Regions from separate parts of the Stenotrophomonas sp. Steno-Z10-BAI genome, predicted to be linked through region 1. Evidence: predicted binding sites of a transcription regulator. Region 1 holds the regulator's gene; each other region holds the start of a gene.

Region 1 (3,271 bases):
GGCTGCGTGCCGCCGAGCAGATCCGCACCCTGCTGGTGCTGCCGGCCAACACCAGCTTCGGCGACATGGACGAGGTGGTCCGCCGCTTCAGCGCCGCCAACCCGCAGGGCGTGGTGCTGAGCAAGCTGGACGAAACCGGCCGCTTCGGTACCGCCCTGTCGGTGGCCGTGGATCACCGCCTGCCGATCACCTGGGTCACCGATGGCCAGGACGTTCCTGAAGACCTGCACCGTGCCAGTGCGGCCAATCTTGTACTTCGCCTTGAAGATTTGCGCCGCGCGGCCGATATGCCCTGCAACCCGGAGTTGAACCATGCCGTCGCGTGAGTACGCCAAGCTGACCAAGACCTTCCCGTTGTCGGCTACCCGAAGCCAGCCGCTGGGCCCGGTCCGCACCATCGCCGTCACCGGCGGCAAGGGCGGCGTGGGCAAAACGAACGTTTCGGCCAATCTGGCCGTGGCGCTGGCGGACATGGGCAAGCGCACGCTGCTGCTGGATGCCGACCTCGGCCTGGCCAACATCGACGTGATCCTCGGCCTGCAGCCGAAGGTGACCCTGGCCGACCTCGTCGCCGGGCGCTGCACGCTGGAAGAAGTGATCATGGAAGGCCCTGGCGGCGTGCTGGTGGTCCCGGCCGCCTCCGGCCGCCGCCACATGGCCGAGCTGCAGCCGGCCGAGCACGTCGGCCTGGTCAACGTGTTCTCCGAGCTCGAGCGCGAGCTGGACATCATGATCGTGGATACCGCCGCCGGCATCAACGATGGCGTGCTGACCTTCTGCCAGGCCGCACAGGACACCGTGGTGGTGGTCTGCGATGAGCCGGCCTCGATCACCGACGCCTACGCGCTGATCAAGGTCCTCTCGCGCGAGCGCGGCGTGGACCGGATCCAGGTGGTGGCCAACATGGTGCGCGACCCGAACGAAGGCCGCGTGCTGTACGAAAAGCTGAGCCGCGTCTGCGAGAAGTTCCTCGCCGATGTCTCGCTGAACTACCTGGGCTGCGTGCCGCAGGATGACTGGCTGCGCCTGTCGGTGCAGCGCCAGCAGCCGGTGGTGAAGGCCTACCCGTCCAGCCCGGCCGCCCTGGCGCTGACCGAGATCGCGCGCCGCACCGCCCGCTGGCAGGCCCCGACCGAGCCGCGTGGCGGGGTCGAATTCTTCCTGGAACGCATCCTCAAGCAACGCGGGGTGACGGTATGAAGGGCGCAGCACAATACAAAGAGGTCCAGCGGACCGCGGCCAACGAGTGCATTGCCCAGCACTCGGATCTTGTCCGCCGCATCGCCCACCATCTGGCGGCACGTTTGCCAGCCAGCGTGGAGGTCGACGACCTGATCCAGGCCGGCATGATGGGCCTGATCGAGGCCTCGCGCAGCTACGACGCCGACCAGGGCGCCTCGTTCGAAACCTACGCCTCGATCCGCATCCGCGGTTCGATGATCGATGAAATCCGCCGTGGCGACTGGGTGCCGCGCTCGGTGCACCGCCGCGCCCGCGATGCCGCCGCGACCATCCGTCGCCTGGAGCAGAGCACCGGCCGTGCCGCCAGCGCCACGGAAGTGGCCGCCGCGATGGACATGCCGCTGCCGGATTACCTGCGCCTGATGGAAGACGCCTCGCGGGGCCAGGTGCTGAGCCTGGAATCGCGGATCGAGGACCAGGGCGAACTGGACACCGTCGCCCAGGGCGGCCCGACCCCGCAGCAGGTGCTGGAGCGCGGCGAGTTCGGGCGTGAGCTGGGCAACGCGATCGGCCTGCTGCCCGAGCGCGAACAGCTGGTGCTGTCGCTGTACTACGAGCAGGAACTGAACCTGAAAGAGATCGGCGCCGTGTTGGGTGTCAGCGAATCGCGCGTGTGCCAGATCCATGGCCAGGCCGTGCTGCGCCTGCGGGGCCGGCTGAAGATCTTCGAGGCGGCAGACGCCGGCCTCGAGAACCATTGAAATCGAGGAAAGTGCTTTGAACAAGAACATGCGTATCCTGATCGTCGACGACTTCTCGACCATGCGTCGTATCGTCAAGAACCTGCTGGGCGATCTGGGCTTCACCAATACGGCCGAAGCCGAGGACGGGCATGCCGCGCTGGCGTTGTTGCAGAGCCAGCCGTTCGATTTCGTGGTCACCGACTGGAACATGCCGGTCATGACCGGCATCGACCTGCTCAAGGCCGTGCGTGCCGACGCCAAGCTCAAGACGCTGCCGGTGCTGATGGTGACCGCGGAAGCCAAGCGCGAGCAGATCATTGAAGCGGCGCAGGCCGGCGTGAACGGGTACATCATCAAGCCGTTCACCGCCCAGACCCTGGAAGAAAAGCTCGGCAAGATCTTCGAACGCCTGGCGGCGAGCGCCTGATGGAAACCCTGAGCGACAAATCCGCGCTGGTGCAGCGCCTGCAGGATGCCCTGGCCGCGCTGGAAAGCGGTGACGAAGCCGGTTGGCGCCGGGAAATCGACGCCCTCGCCGCGCTGCGCACGCAGCCGATGATGGCCGGCCTGAACCGCCTGGCCCGCGAGCTCGGCCAGGCCTTGGGCGAGCTGCCCAGCCTGCCCAGCGAAGCCGGCGAGCTGGATGACGCCTGCGCGCGCCTGGACCACGTGGTGGCGATGACCGAACAGGCCACCCACCGCACGCTGGACCTGGCCGAAGAATGTCGCTCGCTCACCGAACAGCTGCGCGCCAACGGGTTGACGCCCGACCAGGGCCAGCAACTGGACCGGATCCGCCACAACCTCACCGAAATCGCGCTGACCCAGAGCTACCAGGACCTGACCGGGCAGATCATCCGCCGCGTGGTCGGGATCGTGCGTCGCGTGCATGAGGGCTTCGGTGCGCTCGGCCTGCCCCCGCAGGAAGACGAGAACAAGCGCGACAACAACGGCCTGGCCGGCCCGGCCCTGAAGGGCCTGGATCGCCATGCGGTGTCACAGAACGACGCCGACGACCTGCTCTCGGACCTGGGACTGTAACGATCATGAGTGCTGTGCCAGACGATATCGCTGCCGACTTCATCCTCGAGGCCCAGGAAATCCTGGATCGCCTCGGCGAACAGCTGGTGTCGCTGGAGCAGGCGCCCCAGGATGCCGACCAGCTCAACGCCGTGTTCCGTGGCTTCCACACGCTCAAGGGCGGTGCCGGCTTCCTCGGCATCCAGGCGATGGTCGAGCTGTGCCACGCCGCCGAGGAAACCCTCGGCATGGCCCGCTCCGGCCAGGCCACGCTGCAGGCCCACCACTTCGATGCGGCCCAGCAATCGCTGGATTACCTGCAGTCG
Region 2 (3,271 bases), on a different contig from region 1:
CACCTGGAACAGCTCCGGGAAGAAGGTCAGTTCCAGCGCCTGGCGCAGGAAGCCGACCCCGCTGGAGCCGCCGGTGCCGCGCTTGAAGCCGATCACCCGCATCACGGTGCGCATGTGGCGGAACCGCCACAGCTGGAAGGCCGTCTCCAGATCGACCAGGTCCTCGCACAGCGCGTATTCGCGCCAGAAGCGGTCGGTGTTCTGGTAGATCCGCTCGAACACCGGGTGCAGCGCATCGTCGGCCACGTGCGGCTGTTGCCAATCGCGCCCTTGATAGCCGGCCGGGACCGGATGGCCGAAGCGGGCCAGGTAGCGCAGGAACTCCTCGTACAGGCTGGGGGCATCAAGCACCTCCTGCAGTTGGGCCTGGCCGGCCGGGTCGTGCGAGAACACCTGCAGCATCTGCGCGTTCTTGTTGCCCAGCAGGAACTCGATGTAGCGGTACTGCAGCGACTGGAAGCCCGACGACGGGCCCAGCACATCGCGGAAGCCCATGTATTCGGAGGGGGTCAGCGTCTCCAGCACCGACCACTGCTCGGTCAGCTGGCGCAGCACCTGCTTGCTGCGCGCCAGCACCTTCTGGCATTGCCAGACCTCGTCGCGCTTGAGGTGAGCGATCGCCGCGCGCAGCTCGTGCCCCAGCAGCTTCAGCCACAGCTCGGAGGTCTGGTGCTGGATGATGAACAGCATTTCGTCATGGTGCGGCGGGTTGGACAGCGGCTGCTGGGCCGACAGCAGCTGATCCAGGCGCAGGTAGCCGCCGTAGGTCAGCCGCCCCTCCAGATCGGTGTGGATACCAGCTTCGAGATCGCGTTGGTTCTTGTCGACGGACATGGCAGGGACCGCTAAAGGGGCTGAAAGGGTAGCGCAGTGGCCGGGGGGCCGCGCATCCGGCCGTCAGCGGCTCAGCGCGCCGCCAGATCGGCCGAACCCACGATCCTGACGCCGGGCGTCGGCACCAACGCCGCCTCGACCAGCGCGGCGGCAATCGTCCCGGCCGGATTGATCCGCCAGGCGCGCGGCAGGACCGGACCGAGCACCCCCAGCACCACGCTGGCCAGATGCTCGCCGGTGCGCCGCTCGGCACGCTCGCCCCCGATCAGCCCGGGGCGGACCAGGGTCAGGGAGGGGTAGCCCAGCTCCCGCAGGTCCTGCTCCAGCCGGCCTTTGACCTGGTTGTAGAAGAGCCGCGCGCCCGCATCGGCGCCCATCGCCGAGTTCAACGCGAAGGCATGCGCGCCGCGGGCGCGTGCCTGCTGTGCCACGGCCAGCGGAAAATCATGGTCGACCCGTGCGAACGCCTCCTGGCTGCCGGCCTGTTTGATCGTCGTACCGAGCGCGCAGATCACGGCATCCACCGCCCACCAGTCGGCCTCGCCCGGCAACTGTGCGAAGTCCACCACCGGGTTGAGCAGCGCTGCATCCGTGGTATCCAGCGCGCGGCGGGTCGGGGCGATCACCGCATCGCAACGGGGGTCGTCCAGTAGTTGCCGCAGCACATGACTGCCGACCAGTCCGGTCGCCCCCACCAGCATCACCTTCATCGCACTCTCCTGCCGTCGCCGTGCTTACCATCCTGCCATGCATGACCGGTTCAAGGCCGGCCCCACTGCGCCGATACTGTTCCCACCTCTCCACCGCTCCGGCTCCGGCCGTGCCCTGCAAGGATCTGCCGCATGACGGACCCGCACGACGCTCCCCCCAGCCCCGGCACCGCCGTCGGGCGGCTGCTGTCGCGGCGGCAGAGCGTGGGCACAGGGGTGGAGGCCGCCAGCGAGCCGGCGCCCGGCCCCAAGGGGGGCAGCAGCGCGATGCTGCAACGGTTGTTCGCCGGCATCGATGCGCCCGAGCCGCTGCTGGCCGCGTTCGCCAATGGCATGTCCACCCTGCCCGGCGAGCTGGGCGACATGGGCCTGCGCCTGCAGTCGGCGCAGCGCAGCGCGGATTGGGTCAGCTATGGCCGCGCGATGCGCCAGCTGATCGACAAGTACATCCGCACCATCGAACAGGAGACCCCGGATGGCCAGCCCGACAGCCTGCGCCTGCGCGAGCTGCTGCGGCATACCGTCGGGGTGACCGTGGCCAGCCTGCTGCAGAACATGCCCGAACTGCGCGAGGAGCCGGTGCAGCTGGCCGGTGAACTGCGCCACTGGCATCCCGGCCAGCCGCTGCAGCCGATCGAACAACGGCTGCGCGAGCTCTCGCACCAGATCGGCGTGCGCAGCGATGGCTGGCAGGAACAGCAGGAGCTGCTGCTGAGTCTGTTCGATCTGCTGTTGGACAACATCAGCGAGCTGCTGGATGACAGCAGCTGGCTGCACGGCCAGGTCCACGCGGTGCGTTCGCTGATCGGCGGCCCGCTGGATCGCGATTCGGTCGAACAGGCGCGTGCCAACCTGCGCGAGGTGATCTACAAGCAGGGGCTGCTCAAGCAGGGCATCGTCGAATCCAAGGCGGCGATGAAGAACGTCATGGGGGGCTTCATCGAGCGCCTGGACGGCATGGCGGTGAGCACGGGCGAATACCATGACCGGATCAGCAGCTACGCGCTGGCCCTGAAGGAAGCGCGCAGCATCGCCGACCTCAACCAGTTGCTGCAGGACGTGCTGCAGGACACCGGCCGGGTGCAGGATCAGGCCCTGCAGGCGCGCGACCACCTGGGCAATGCACGCCGTGAAGTGGAACAGGCCGAACAGCGCATCGCCGAGCTGGAGCAGGAGCTGCGCGAGGTCTCCGGGTTGATCCGGACCGATCCGCTGACCGGTGCGCTCAACCGCCGCGGTCTGGATGAGCTGCTGGAGCGCGAACTGGCGCGTGCCGCCCGCCACGGCCATCCGCTGGCGCTGGCCCTGCTGGACCTGGACGATTTCCATCAGACCAATACCCTGCATGGCCATGCCGGTGGCGATGCGGTGCTTCGCCACCTGGTGACCGTCTGCCAGCTGCACCTGCGCAGCAGCGATGCCATCGCCCGGCTCGGCGGCGATGAGTTCGTCCTGCTGCTGCCGGAAACACCTGCAGCGGACAGCATGTCCACCCTGCTTCGGCTGCAGCGCTCGTTGGCGCAGCGGCCGCTGCCGCTGGACGAACAGCGCGTGCCGGTGCATTTCAGCGCCGGGCTGGCGCAATGGCAGCCGGGCGAGCCAGCCGAGGCGCTGCTGCGGCGTGCCGATGCGTCGCTGTATGCGGCCAAGCGGGTCGGCAAGAACCGCGTACTGGCGGCCGAGCCACCGCGCTGAGCCCGCGCCCGTGATATTCCGCGCACCGGCGC
Region 3 (3,271 bases), on a different contig from region 1:
CTGGCCGCGCTGCAGCATCGGCAACAGACTGGCGAAGGCCGGATGCAGGGCGGCCGCGGGTTGGCCGCTCCAGTCCGCGTGCGTGAGCTGCAGTTCGGTGAGCAGCGCGTGGTTGAGGAAGCCGATCCGCCCTTCACCGTCGAGCACCATCACGCCGGTCTGCGCACTGTCCAATGCCTGGCGGGCGCGGGTGTTGTCGCGTGCCACCGCGCGCTCGGCCTCGATCCGCTCGCGCAGCCGTTGCTGCATGTGGCGCAGGCGCGCGGCGAGCTGGCCGATTTCATCGTGCGGGTTATGGAGCGGCAGGACGGTGTCCAGTCGATCTTCGGCAATGTCCTCGGCGAAGCGGAGCGTATCGGTGATCGGCTGGCGGACCGCCCGCAGCACCAGCAGCAGCGTGGCGATCAGCACGGCCGCCACCAGCAGCAGGGTCAGCGCGAACACGATGCCCATGGTGCTGGCCCGCGCGGCCTGTCGCTCGCGCGCCGCCGCCAATGCCTGCGCCTGCGCCTGTTGCAGCGCCTGCAGCCCGGGGCCGACCTGCGCGGCGCTCTCGGCCAGTGACTGCGCTTCCACATCCAGCCCGATGCGGGCGGCCGTGTAGGCCAGCAGCGCCCCTTGATATGCCACCATCTGCGTTCGCAGTGCTTCCTGCGTCTCTGCATCCAGGCGCGCCTCTGCCAGGGACAGATCGAACGGCAACTTCTGTTCGCTGGCACGATCGGTGTGCGCCGCGTCACCGGTGAGCAGCAGCAGGCTTTCCTCGCGCCGCATCTTCTGCAGCTGGGCGATCAACACCGGGCGCGCGCCGGCCTCGACACTGGCCTCCAGCGTGGCAGCCGCCGCCTCCAGCTGCGCACGCAGGCCGGCATCGCCACGCCCCATCTCATCCACCCGGGCATTCAATGCGGTGATGCCCTCGGCGAAATCACCCGCGCGGGCGGCCAGCTCGCGTAGTGCCCCGGCGCTACCGGCGTCGTGGGGATCGCGCTGCAGCTCGGCCAGGGTCGCCTGCAGGCGCTGCTGCGCGGCCTGCAACGCCTCGCGATCGCTGCCATCGAACGTGCTGGCATAGCGGGTCTGCAGGCGCCGCGCATCGGCGATCTCGGTCGCCAGCGTGGCCGCCAGTGCGGCCTCCTGCTGGTGCGCGGCGAAGGTTTGGGCTGCACGCTCGGTATCATGGCCCGTCCAGCCGTAGACCACGGCGACCGCCAACAGGCCCAGGCCGCAGATCAGCAGGCTGGCCCTGAGTTTCTGTGCCACGCTGAGGCGACCGAGCGCGGCCAGCCGGGGCGGCTGAGCGAGACGGAAGCCGAACCGATCGCCCAGACGGGCGACGAACAAGGACAGGCGGCGGGGGACGACCGACATCACGTACTCCAGGCGGAAGGACGCATCGGTATCGGCGGGATCACGCTGAACTTGAGGGCCGATCTCAGCGAGCGGCCAGAGCTTCGCCAATGGATCCCGTTGTACCGGCGCCAGACGACGAAGGGATGACGATCAGGGCCCCCGTGCTCACATGGCGCGTGAACGTGCGACAGTGAAGGACGGGACAGCACCTTCACGGCGACTGCGCTGAACTAGGACTGGGATCGCGGCCGGGGGCCGCTGCAGGACCCGGGGTGCGTTACCGCACATCCGGTCGACCACGATGCATGACGCCATACCGCACGGAGAGAGACCGCCATGAATGCCGCCTTCAAGATCTTTCTGCTCGCCGGTGCACTGCTGTACGGCCTGCCGGGGCTGGTGTGGTGGGTGAACCATCGGCGCGCCAAGCGGGCGCGGCTGGCCCAGGGCGTGGTCAGCGTCGAGGCCCGCGCGCCATGAGCGGCGGAACCGGTACGAGCGCGGCAACGCACCTGACCGACGAACAGCGGCAGATCCTGCGCGACATCAACGCCACGCGTCCGGTCAGCGATGAAGCCGCCAACTGGGCCGTCAAGGCCGGCTACGCGGCCCAGGCGGAAGACGGCGACATCGATTTGACCCAGGCCGGTCGCCACGTGGTGGACTCCAGCACGCTGTAGCGCGCTGAACCATGCACAGTGCGTTGACGTGCGCTGAGCAAGCCACGGGAGGGAAAACTGGCGCAACGCCGGTCTTGTATGACAGCAGCACTATCGCCTTGCCCGCTTGAGCCTGTCGGGCTCCCGCTCCGTCCATTCCATCCGGCGGCCAGCAAGGCATACCACCCCTGCTGCGACCGCGAAGCCACCGGTGAGCCAGAGATTGGCGGTCAGACCGAGCCGATCCAGTGCTTGGCCGCCCACCCACGCCCCGGATGCGATCCCGACATTGAAAGCACCGACATAGAGTGCGGAGGCGATTTCCATCGCCCTGGGCACGGCCTTCATCATCCACGTCATCAAGCCCACCGATACCCCGCCGTAGGCCAGCCCCCACGCCAGCAGCGCCATGGCACCGCCCAGGCGCGACTCCCCGATGGTCAGGAACAGCGAGGGCGCCAGCACCAGACCCGCCGCGATCAGCGACACCGTCAGCCTGGTACGTCGTGCTGCCGCGATGCCGGCAAGGAAGTTGCCGGCCATGCCCGCGGCGCCGTAGCCGAACAACAGCAGCCCCACCCAGCGCGCGTCGAATCCCGAGACCGACATCAGCAGCGGCCGAACGAAGGTAAAGGCGATGAAGTGCCCGGCGACCAGCAGGAAGGTCAGCAGCAACCCAAGCTGCAGCCCGCGGTTGCCCAGTTGCTGAGCGAACTGGCGCACGCTGGTCGTGCCGGACGGCGGCAGCCCGGGCATCACGGCCAAGTGCAGGGCAAGGACGGCGGCCCCCAGCAGCGCCATGCTGCCGAACGCCCAACGCCATCCCAGCAGCTCCCCGATCAGCGCGCCAAGCGGAACGCCCAGCACGGAAGCAGCCGCCACGCCGCCAAAGATGAGCGATGTGGCCAGGCCGACCGATCGCGTTGCCACCAGCCGCACCGCCAGCCCGCCGGCAATGGCCCAGATGCCGCCCATGCACAGCCCGACCAGCACGCGGGCCGCCAGCATCCAGCCCAACGTGGGGGCGAAGGCCGCACCCAGATTCGCGATTACCAGCAGGCCCAGCAGCCCGCACAGCAGCGAGCGTCGATCCACGCTGCCGGCGCTGATCACCACCAGCGGTGCGAACAGCGCTGCCAGCAGTGCGGGCAGCGAGATCATCAGCCCCGCAGCGCCGGTGCTGGTGTCCAGCGCTTCGGCGATCGGGGTCAGCAGGCCGACCGGCAGCATCTCCGTGGTGACGACCGAGAGGGTGGCCA

What was found. Region 1 encodes FliA, which starts transcription of late flagellar genes. Its sites were predicted from a motif close to TAAAGTTTNNCNNNCNNNGGCCGATAA; they were not measured.
Region 2: a site for FliA is predicted at 1,595-1,621, ahead of AC06E9_RS13675 (GGDEF domain-containing protein). Genes of this name have one in related genera too.
Region 3: a site for FliA is predicted at 1,400-1,426, ahead of AC06E9_RS14225 (methyl-accepting chemotaxis protein). Genes of this name have one in related genera too.

Annotation. Positions count from the first base shown of each region.
Region 1 covers NZ_JBWJOZ010000002.1:740,865-744,135, forward strand. The annotation lists gene flhF (flagellar biosynthesis protein FlhF) at 1-326, shown strand, start outside; gene AC06E9_RS08135 (MinD/ParA family ATP-binding protein) at 313-1,200, shown strand; gene AC06E9_RS08140 (RNA polymerase sigma factor FliA) at 1,197-1,943, shown strand; gene cheY (chemotaxis response regulator CheY) at 1,960-2,352, shown strand; gene AC06E9_RS08150 (protein phosphatase CheZ) at 2,352-2,966, shown strand; gene AC06E9_RS08155 (chemotaxis protein CheA) at 2,972-3,271, shown strand, end outside.
Region 2 covers NZ_JBWJOZ010000005.1:108,012-111,282, reverse strand. The annotation lists gene AC06E9_RS13685 (tryptophan 2,3-dioxygenase) at 1-834, opposite strand, end outside; gene AC06E9_RS13680 (NAD-dependent epimerase/dehydratase family protein) at 906-1,544, opposite strand; gene AC06E9_RS13675 (GGDEF domain-containing protein) at 1,677-3,239, shown strand.
Region 3 covers NZ_JBWJOZ010000005.1:244,676-247,946, reverse strand. The annotation lists gene AC06E9_RS14225 (methyl-accepting chemotaxis protein) at 1-1,371, opposite strand, end outside; gene AC06E9_RS14220 (hypothetical protein) at 1,690-1,833, shown strand; gene AC06E9_RS14215 (hypothetical protein) at 1,830-2,033, shown strand; gene AC06E9_RS14210 (MFS transporter) at 2,124-3,271, opposite strand, start outside.